2 regions of the Staphylococcus massiliensis genome follow, and region 1 is predicted to be linked to the other one. Evidence: predicted binding sites of a transcription regulator. Region 1 holds the regulator's gene; the other holds the start of a gene.
What was found. The regulator CtsR, encoded in region 1, represses protease genes until heat stress. The targets are predictions, from matches to a motif close to ATGGTCAATAAAGGTCAAACA.
Positions count from the first base shown of each region.

Region 2: clpP (ATP-dependent Clp endopeptidase proteolytic subunit ClpP) is a predicted target of CtsR. The motif match lies at 1,717-1,737, and genes of this name have one in related genera.

Region 1 is NZ_CP171119.1:269,246-273,911, forward strand. Features, by position in the region: gene ACF3N8_RS01245 (ATP-dependent Clp protease ATP-binding subunit) at 1-116, opposite strand, end outside; gene ACF3N8_RS01250 (protein arginine kinase) at 127-1,134, opposite strand; gene ACF3N8_RS01255 (UvrB/UvrC motif-containing protein) at 1,124-1,657, opposite strand; gene ACF3N8_RS01260 (CtsR family transcriptional regulator) at 1,670-2,131, opposite strand; gene ACF3N8_RS01265 (NupC/NupG family nucleoside CNT transporter) at 2,289-3,497, shown strand; gene pdxT (pyridoxal 5'-phosphate synthase glutaminase subunit PdxT) at 3,549-4,106, opposite strand; gene pdxS (pyridoxal 5'-phosphate synthase lyase subunit PdxS) at 4,108-4,666, opposite strand, start outside.
Region 2 is NZ_CP171119.1:18,912-23,577, forward strand. Features, by position in the region: gene ACF3N8_RS00095 (hypothetical protein) at 1-628, opposite strand, end outside; tRNA gene ACF3N8_RS00100 (tRNA-Arg) at 1,548-1,619, opposite strand; gene clpP (ATP-dependent Clp endopeptidase proteolytic subunit ClpP) at 1,783-2,370, shown strand; gene ACF3N8_RS00110 (alkaline phosphatase) at 2,536-3,990, shown strand; gene whiA (DNA-binding protein WhiA) at 4,129-4,666, opposite strand, start outside.

The sequences.
Region 1 (4,666 bases):
ATTAAACCAAGCAATAAGTGCTCTGTACCTATATTTGAATGATTGAGTCTGATTGCTTCTTCTTGTGCATGTGCTAAGACACGTTGTGCACGTTCTGTTAATCTACCAAATAACATACTAAACCTCCTAGTTAAAATATGACCTTAAGACTGATGCACGTTTCTCATCAATCGATCGTTCATCTTCATCATCTATTAAAAAAGGCGACTGAACGCTAACCATTAATTCATTAAATCTAAAGTTCTCTATATTGATATACCCTAAATCGATACCTAATTTAATTTCACTGAGTCTAAATGACGCTTCTTCCATAGAAATTAAATGACTATATTTCAAAATACCGAGCGAACGGTTGATGCGATCGAGCGTCTCAACATAATTATCAGTTTCAAAGCGTGCTCTTACTTGCATTTCTTCATTGATAATTTGGTGAATTAAATCGTTTAAGTTTCGAATAATCTCACGCTCAGATTTACCTAACGTAAGTTGGTTCGAAACTTGATACATATGACCATAAACCTTAGAACCTTCACCATAAATACCACGAATTGTGAAACCAAAACGGTTAATCGTTTGTGCAATACGATTCATACGGTTCATGATAGATAGTCCTGGTAAATGAAGCATCACGCTCGCACGTAACCCCGTTCCAATATTTGTAGGACAAGTTGTTAAATATCCTAATTGTTCATCATAGCTATAGTCAACCTTTTCGTCTATTAAATCATCAATCTCGGATGCCTTCTCGAAAAGCTCTTCTAAAACTAAATCTGTACCCATCGCTTGAATACGTACATGGTCTTCCTCATTAAGCATGACACTTATCGATTCATCTTCATTAACCATAACTGCTGAAGCAGGTTGTTTAATAAGAGAAGGACTTACAAGATGTTTCGCAACGAGCTTTAATTTGCTTTGTTGATCCATCGTATCTAAACGCAATAATTTTAGCGAAGGAAGCGCATCTTGAATATCATTAATAATTGAAAAGCCCATTTCTTCAGACGGGTACATCAATGGGTGTACATATTTTTGAATATTGCGCGCTAAACGAATACGTGACGACATCACAACTGGCAAATCATTAGCACGTGTCATCCACTTACTAATGTAATGACTTAAATCATGATTCATGGTCATCACCTTCACTTTTAGCCTTTAAGGCATTTATTTCATCACGAACTACTGCTGCCTCTTCGAAATTTTGAACATCTATTAAATGACTTAAGTACGTTGTTTTCTCATCAATTTGACGTTTAATTGCTAACTTTTCATGAGAAGACTTCGGTACTTTACCTTGATGTGTCAGTTGACCGCCTTGAACACGGCGTACAATATCTAGAATGTCATCACGAAATGTTTGATAACAATTAGGGCATCCAAACTTACCGCGTTGCGCAATATCTTTAAGCGTCATATCACATGTAGGACACCGTTTCTCCGCTTTATGCGAACGATTCAGTTCAATACCATGCTTCGTCGCAAGGTGCTGTAAGATTTGTTTAATCACGAATGTATCTTCGATATCATCATGCGGACTCATATCTACGTCGTCTGTTGCGCAAGATTTACATACCCATTTCTCTTCTAGGCCTTTTTTGCTTTTAACAGTTAAGCGAATTGTCGCTTGATTACTATGACAGATTTCACAAAGCATGTATTTCACCTTCTAATAATAGTTAATAACGGGTAACAGGCGTTTAAGAATATTAGCGCGAATAATGTCTCTTGATTTAACATCCATCTTCAGCGTTTCACGGTCGATAACGGCTGCGATCATACGCGCTTCACGATCAGAAATTAATTGATTATCTTTCAAACCATCTATAATATATAGCGCTTGTTGTTGCGTAATTGTAGGACCAATTAATTGAAGTAAATGATTAATATAACCTTTCGTATCTTTCGTTTCAACTTTAGTGATGCGAATGTAACCGCCGCCTCCGCGCTTACTTTCTATTTCATAGCCATGCTCATTTGTAAAACGTGTTTTGATAACGTAATTCAGTTGAGACGGTACACAATCGAAATGTTGGGCGATATGTGCACGTTGAATCTCTACAACGTCTTTGTTCGATTTATCAAATAGTTCCTTGATATATTGTTCTATGATGTCTGACATATTATGCATACTCATCACCTCTTTTTTGACCATCTTTGACTATATTATATGACCAATTTTGACCTTTTTCAACTTATTCGCCTTATAATTTTCATTAAAAACGTATGTTAACGTTTCCAATTTTATTGTATGATAATCAATAGTAAATCGAAAAGGTGTGGTGAACATGCATATATTAATAGGTCTCATCGGGATTATCATATTCCTTGCGCTCGCCTATTTAATAAGTTCCGATAAGAAAAATATTAAATGGAAATACATTGGAATTATGTTTTTACTCCAATTTATTTTTGCTTTCTTATTACTTAAAACAAAATTTGGTATCACTATAATCGGTGGTATTGCAGCTGGATTTACATACTTGCTTAAACAAGCTGCAGAAGGTGTTAACTTTGTATTCGGTGGATTTGAGTTTGTAAAACCAGATCAACCGCCATTCTTCTTTAACGTATTATTACCAATCGTATTTATCTCAGCATTAATTGGTATCTTACAATATACTAAAATCTTACCTTTCATTATCAATTGGTTAGGTTTCATTATCTCAAAGATTAATGGTATGGGTCGCTTAGAATCTTATAACGCTGTAGCTGCAGCCATCTTAGGTCAATCAGAAGTATTTATTTCATTAAAGCAACAACTACCTCACATTAATAAAAAGCGCTTATATACATTGACTGCTTCAGCAATGTCTACAGTATCCGCTTCAATTATTGGTGCTTACTTCACAATGGTAGAACCTAAATACGTTGTAACAGCAATTGTATTAAACTTATTCGGCGGTTTCATTATCGCTTCAATCATTAATCCTTACGATGTAAACGAGGAAGATGACAAATTATTAATTCAAGAAGATAAGAAACAGTCATTCTTCGAAATGCTTGGAGAATACATTCTAGACGGTTTCAAAGTTGCAGTTATTGTAGGTGCCATGTTAATTGGTTATATCGCTTTAATTGCGTTATTAAATGGTATTGTTGGAGGCATTATGCACTTCGTATCAGGTGGCCAATTAGATTGGAACTTCCAAACATTAATCGGTTTCGTCTTTGCTCCATTTGCATTCTTAACAGGTATCCCTTGGGAAGATGCAGTTAAGTCAGGTTCAATTATGGCAACGAAATTATTATCAAACGAATTCGTCGCAATGTTAAATCTTGGTGAAGCAAAAGGCCTCTCAGATCGTGCTACTGGTATTGTATCTGTATTCTTAGTATCATTTGCTAACTTTAGTTCGATTGGTATTATCTCAGGTGCAATCAAGTCTCTTAATGATGAAAAGGGTGACATCGTTGCACGCTTTGGTTTAAAACTATTATTCGGTGCTACGCTTGTTTCATTCATTTCAGCTACAATTGCCGGTTTCTTCATGTAATTTAAAAAAGCTTAGAACCACTCATCTACGAGTGATTCTAAGCTTCTTTTTTTATGAACCGATAACTTCTTCAATGAAGTATTTCGTCATACTAAAGTCATCCGTTAGTTCTGGATGGAATGAGACACCTAAGTACTTACCTTCACGTACTGCGACAATACGGTCGTCAATTCGTGATAGTACTTCAGCATCATTATACGCTTCAACAATATGCGGCGCACGTATGAAGACACCATTTACCTTATGGTCGATACCCTTCACATCTAAATCTGCTTCAAAGCTATCAACCTGACGACCAAATGAATTACGAGCAACCGTAACATCTAGCTTTTTCAAATAGCCTTCTTCATCAACAATGTCTGACGCAAGTACAATTAAACCTGCGCATGTACCAAACATTGGTAAATCAGACTGTTGCATAGCCTCTTTGAAGCCATATAAATTCATTAAACGACGTAACGTCGTGGATTCGCCACCAGGTATAATTAAGCCTTCAATTTCTTCTAGTTGTTCTACCTTTTTAACAGGGATACCTTCATGACCACATAATTCAATGTGACGAATGTGTTCACGAACAGCACCTTGTAAAGCTAATACGCCTATCTTCATCTTACCAACCACGCTCTTGCATGCGGTCTTCTTGAGCTAGCGTACGAATATCCATACCTTTCATTGCAGTACCTAATTCTTTAGCTAAGCGTCCGATTAATTCATAATCTTGGTAATGCGTCGTAGCTTGAACAATAGCTTTAGCGAATTTCTCAGGATCATCTGATTTGAAGATACCTGAACCAACGAAGACACCATCTGCGCCTAATTCCATCATTAAAGCAGCATCTTGAGGTGTCGCAACGCCACCTGCAGCAAAGTTAACAACTGGTAAACGACCTAAGTCTTTGATTTCTTTTAAGATTTCATAAGGTGCACCATGATTTTTAGCTTCAGTCATAATTTCATCGTCACTCATTACAGTTAAACGTTTAACTTCTGAGTTAACTTGTCTCATATGACGTACAGCTTCAACAATATTACCAGTACCTGGTTCACCTTTAGTACGTAACATCGCAGCGCCTTCGCCAATACGACGCGCAGCTTCGCCTAAGTTACGGCAACCACATACGAATGGTACTGTGAAGTCATCTTTTTTAAGATGGAAAACTTCATCAGCT
Region 2 (4,666 bases), 250 kb from region 1:
TCGCGTTAAAAGCCATAACGTGATTATCTGAATTCTGAGTACGTATAGAACCTACTTTACCGTTCTCACCAGAAATATTAAACATTGCATCAAATAAATCATTACTCGTATCAATTTTTTCTGTACACTTGAGGTTAACATCACCCACATCTACAGCACCGTTTAAGCTCAACAAACGCCCACTTCCGAATTGAGCCGTTACTAAAATATCTAATTTATCAATTACAGCGCCTGAAGTTGCTTTTACATTATAGAAGTCACTACCATTAGCACCTTTACCTACAACAAGTCGCCCTTCACTAAAGTCATAATTTCCCTCGGGAAAGACGATATTATCGACATAATAATTTTTATGATTAAGTTTTAGTGTCTTATTATGTGAAGTCGCATATTCTACTGCCTTCTTAAAAGCCTGTGTGTCATTCGTGTAGTTAGGATTAATCGAACCATCTTGCTTTAAATAATCACCTTTTGCACCGAAGTCTTCAACCGTTACGACATCAGAATTTGGATCCAATTGATTCCCACCTTCACTTTCATTATTATTTGAGACTTGTGATGCTTGTTGATGCGTCGTGTTGACGAAATGATTATGTTGCTGTCCCGAATCCATCATATCAAAATCCACGCGAATCCTCCTATGTAACAAAGCTATGAAATTTTAAACGTAAAATATTTAGTTTTAAAATAAAACTATTGTATACAAAGATTAATTTAATCCTTGTATAAATTACTTCGGGACTCACTCTAACATATTTGATATAAAATTAAATCTAATTATTATTAAAAGATAGTAATTTTTGTAAAAAATTTCTAATTCAATAAAAAACTCGGAGAGCAGAACGCTCTCCGAGTTTGTGTCATAGGGTTTAATGCCGTAACATCTCCCAATGTTATCATCATTTAACATCCATAGATATGAAGTTTCCCCTAACTATATTAAATTGTACTTTATTAAATCACACACTTCAAATAGCTAATAGGTGCGATATATAGGCATTTTTGTTTAATTAACAGGCCTAAAATCCTGATGTCATCGACTTTTAAAGAGAAATGTTAAGATTTCTAAAAGATTTGATTTACAAAATTGTAAATAACATTCAATTATGTATCACAAATTATTGTCTTGTTAAATTATATCGCTTAATTACTAGTAACCCTTATATTTGAAATTTAAACAACTCGGCATAGTGGACCGTTACTACCGATCTATTATATGAAATTATGAAATTTAAACAGGCTTATAGCAACGCTTGTACCACTAGCAGTAGATAGACCTAGCCTATTAGATCTTAAGAAGCACCATATATTTTAAGTAGCACATTCATTTTAAAGCAGCATTTTATATTTAAAGGACTTTTTAAAAAGAAGGGTCTAGGACATATCACTACAATTCTTTTAAACAGCATGCTTTCCTGGGGCATGGCCGGAGCCTGTAGTCTCCGGTCTCATGCTACTCCCCTAGGAGTCAGCTGTTTTGAGAATTGTATGAAATAAAGCTTATGTGCTCTATTTCACGACTTATGTCCCAGACCCGAATATATGACTCCCCTTGAAAGGAATCGAACCTTCATTATAAGAACCGGAATCTCACGTGTTATCCATTACACTACAAGGGGTTGAATATGAATATGCATTAACAAATAGTTTACAGATGATTTTATTAAAGGTCAATGCTATGATTGATATAATTGATTTCAGGCTATACAGACGTAGTTTTTGACCATGTTTGACTTTTAGACTATAATGTATGTATAAGCTAATTAAAGGAGGACGTACTCAATGAATTTAATTCCAACAGTTATTGAAACTACGAACCGCGGTGAACGTGCTTATGATATTTATTCACGTTTATTAAAAGACCGTATTATTATGTTAGGTTCTCAAGTAGACGATAACGTAGCAAATTCAATCGTTTCACAATTATTATTCTTACAAGCTCAAGATTCTGAAAAGGATATCTATTTATACATTAACTCTCCAGGTGGTAGTGTTACAGCTGGATTTGCGATTTATGATACAATCCAACACATCAAACCTGATGTTCAAACAATTTGTATCGGTATGGCAGCTTCAATGGGATCATTCTTATTAGCTGCTGGTGCTAAAGGTAAACGTTATGCATTACCTAACGCAGAAGTTATGATTCACCAACCACTAGGTGGCGCTCAAGGTCAAGCAACTGAAATTGAAATTGCTGCGAACCACATCTTAAAAACGCGTGCTAAATTAAACAAAATTTTATCTGAACGTACGGGTCAACCAATTGATAAAATCGAAAAAGATACTGACCGCGATAACTTCTTAACGGCTGAAGAAGCTAAAGAATATGGTTTAATTGATGAAGTTATGGCACCAGAACATAAATAATTTTATATAATATTACACACTAATGTGTCGTGCACACATTAGTGTGTTTTTTATTAGCTTTTTATAAATAGAATTTACATAATATTCATTTTATCAATATCTCCACTTTACATTCGTTTGGTACTTTAGTTGTAGGAAAATTAAAAAGTGAAAGGATTTTTGATTATGAAAATGTTTAATAAGTTAGCTGCAACTACTTTAGCTTCAACTTTAATCGCTACATCATTAGGCGTTACTAACGTTACTTTAGCTTCTGGTGCAGGGGAAGCACCTGAAGGTACGCAATTAAACCAAGGTCAACAAGGCGACATGGCTATGTACGGCAATACTGAAAATCCTAAAAATATCATCTTCCTAGTTGGCGATGGTATGGGACCTGCTTTCAACACAGCTTACAGACACTTCAAAGATAACCCAGATACTGAAGAAGTTGAAAAAACAGCATTTGATGACTACTTCGTTGGTGATCAAAGCACTAGCCCTAAAGACCCTGAAGATGACGTAACTGACTCAGCAGCAGGTGCTACTGCATTCAGTACTGGTCACAAAACTTACAATGGTGCAATTAGTGTTAATGAAAAACAAGAACGTTTAAAATCTGTTTTAGAACAAGCTAAAGAAAACGGTAAATCAACTGGTCTTGTTTCAACTGCTGAAATCACTGACGCAACACCAGCTGCTTACGCTGCTCACGTTAAAGAACGTGGTATGAAAGACGAAATCGCGCAACAATTCTTTAATGACAAAATCAATGGTCAACATAAAGTAGACGTACTTTTAGGTGGCGGTAGCAAATACTTTGGCGAAGAAAACGGTAACTTAAAAGAGAAATTCGCTCAAGATGGCTATGAAGTAGTTGAAAACCGCGAAGACTTATTAAACTCTAAAGACGATCAATTATTAGGTTTATTCTCTGAAGGAAATATGCCTTTACAAATTGATGCGCCAGAAGATGATCCTAGATTAGTAGAAATGCAATCAATCGCTTTAGATCGTTTACAAAAGAACGACAAAGGTTTCTTCTTAATGGTTGAAGGTGCTTCAATTGATAAATCAGCTCACCCTAACGACATCACTGGTGTTATGTCTGAAATGGAAGGTTTCGAAAAAGCATTCGAAAATGCTACAAACTATGCGAAACAAAATCCTGACACATTAGTTGTTGCGACAGCTGACCACTCAACTGGTGGCTTATCAATGGCTAAAGGTAAAGAATATAGATGGGATCCTGAATATATCCGTCAAATGAAACATTCTGGTTCTTACATGACTGACCAAATTATCGAAGGTAAAGACGTTGAAGAAGTAATTCAAAACGGTTATGGTTTTGACCTTGATAAAGAACAAATGAAAGCTATCAAAAAAGAAGCTAAAGCATTAAGTAAACTTGATGAAGAAAAAGACGGCGACAAGTACGGTGAACAAAAACAAAAATTACAAGATGCTATCCAAAAACCAATTAATGATAAATCTAACACTGGTTGGACAACATATGGTCACACTGGCGTAGACGTTAATACTTACGGTTTCGGCCCTGGTATCGATAGCTTCAGAGGTCACATCGACAATACTGACTCTGCCAAAAACATTTTCGACTTCTACAAAAACGAAGTTCAATAATCTATCATAAATGCGCTTAAAACCTATCATTGTTTAAAAGCCCATTCCCCTAGCCTCGAGCTAGCGGGGAATGGGCTTATTTTTAAATGCAGAAAAACGCAAAAAGCAGCATGTCCACTTAAAGGACCGCTGCTTCACTTATAGTTCTAATGGTTCACCATTACGAATTTTATCCGCCATTTCATTAAGCTTTCTCAATCGATGGTTGATACCTGATTTAGAAATCTTACCAGTACTCATCATCTCACCTAGTTCTTTTAACGAAATATCTTGATGCTCAACCCTAAGCTTCGCGACTTCACGCAGCCTGTCCGGTAAATTCTCAAGTCCAATTTCCTCGTCAATCAACTGAATACTCTCCACTTGACGCATTGCCGCGCTAACCGTCTTATTTAAATTTGCTGTCTCACAGTTTACAAGACGGTTCACAGAATTCCTCATATCTCTCACAATACGCACGTCTTCGAACTTAAGTAACGCTTGATAGCCGCCTATTAAGCTGAGAAAGTCTGCAATTCTTTCCGCTTCTTTCAGGTATGTAATCCACCCTTTTTTACGCTCCAAATGCTTCCCATTTAAATCATAATGATTCATTAAATGCGTTAAACTCTCAGAGTGATTTTCATATAGTGAAAAGATCTCTAAGTGGTATGACGATGTTTCAGGATTATTCATG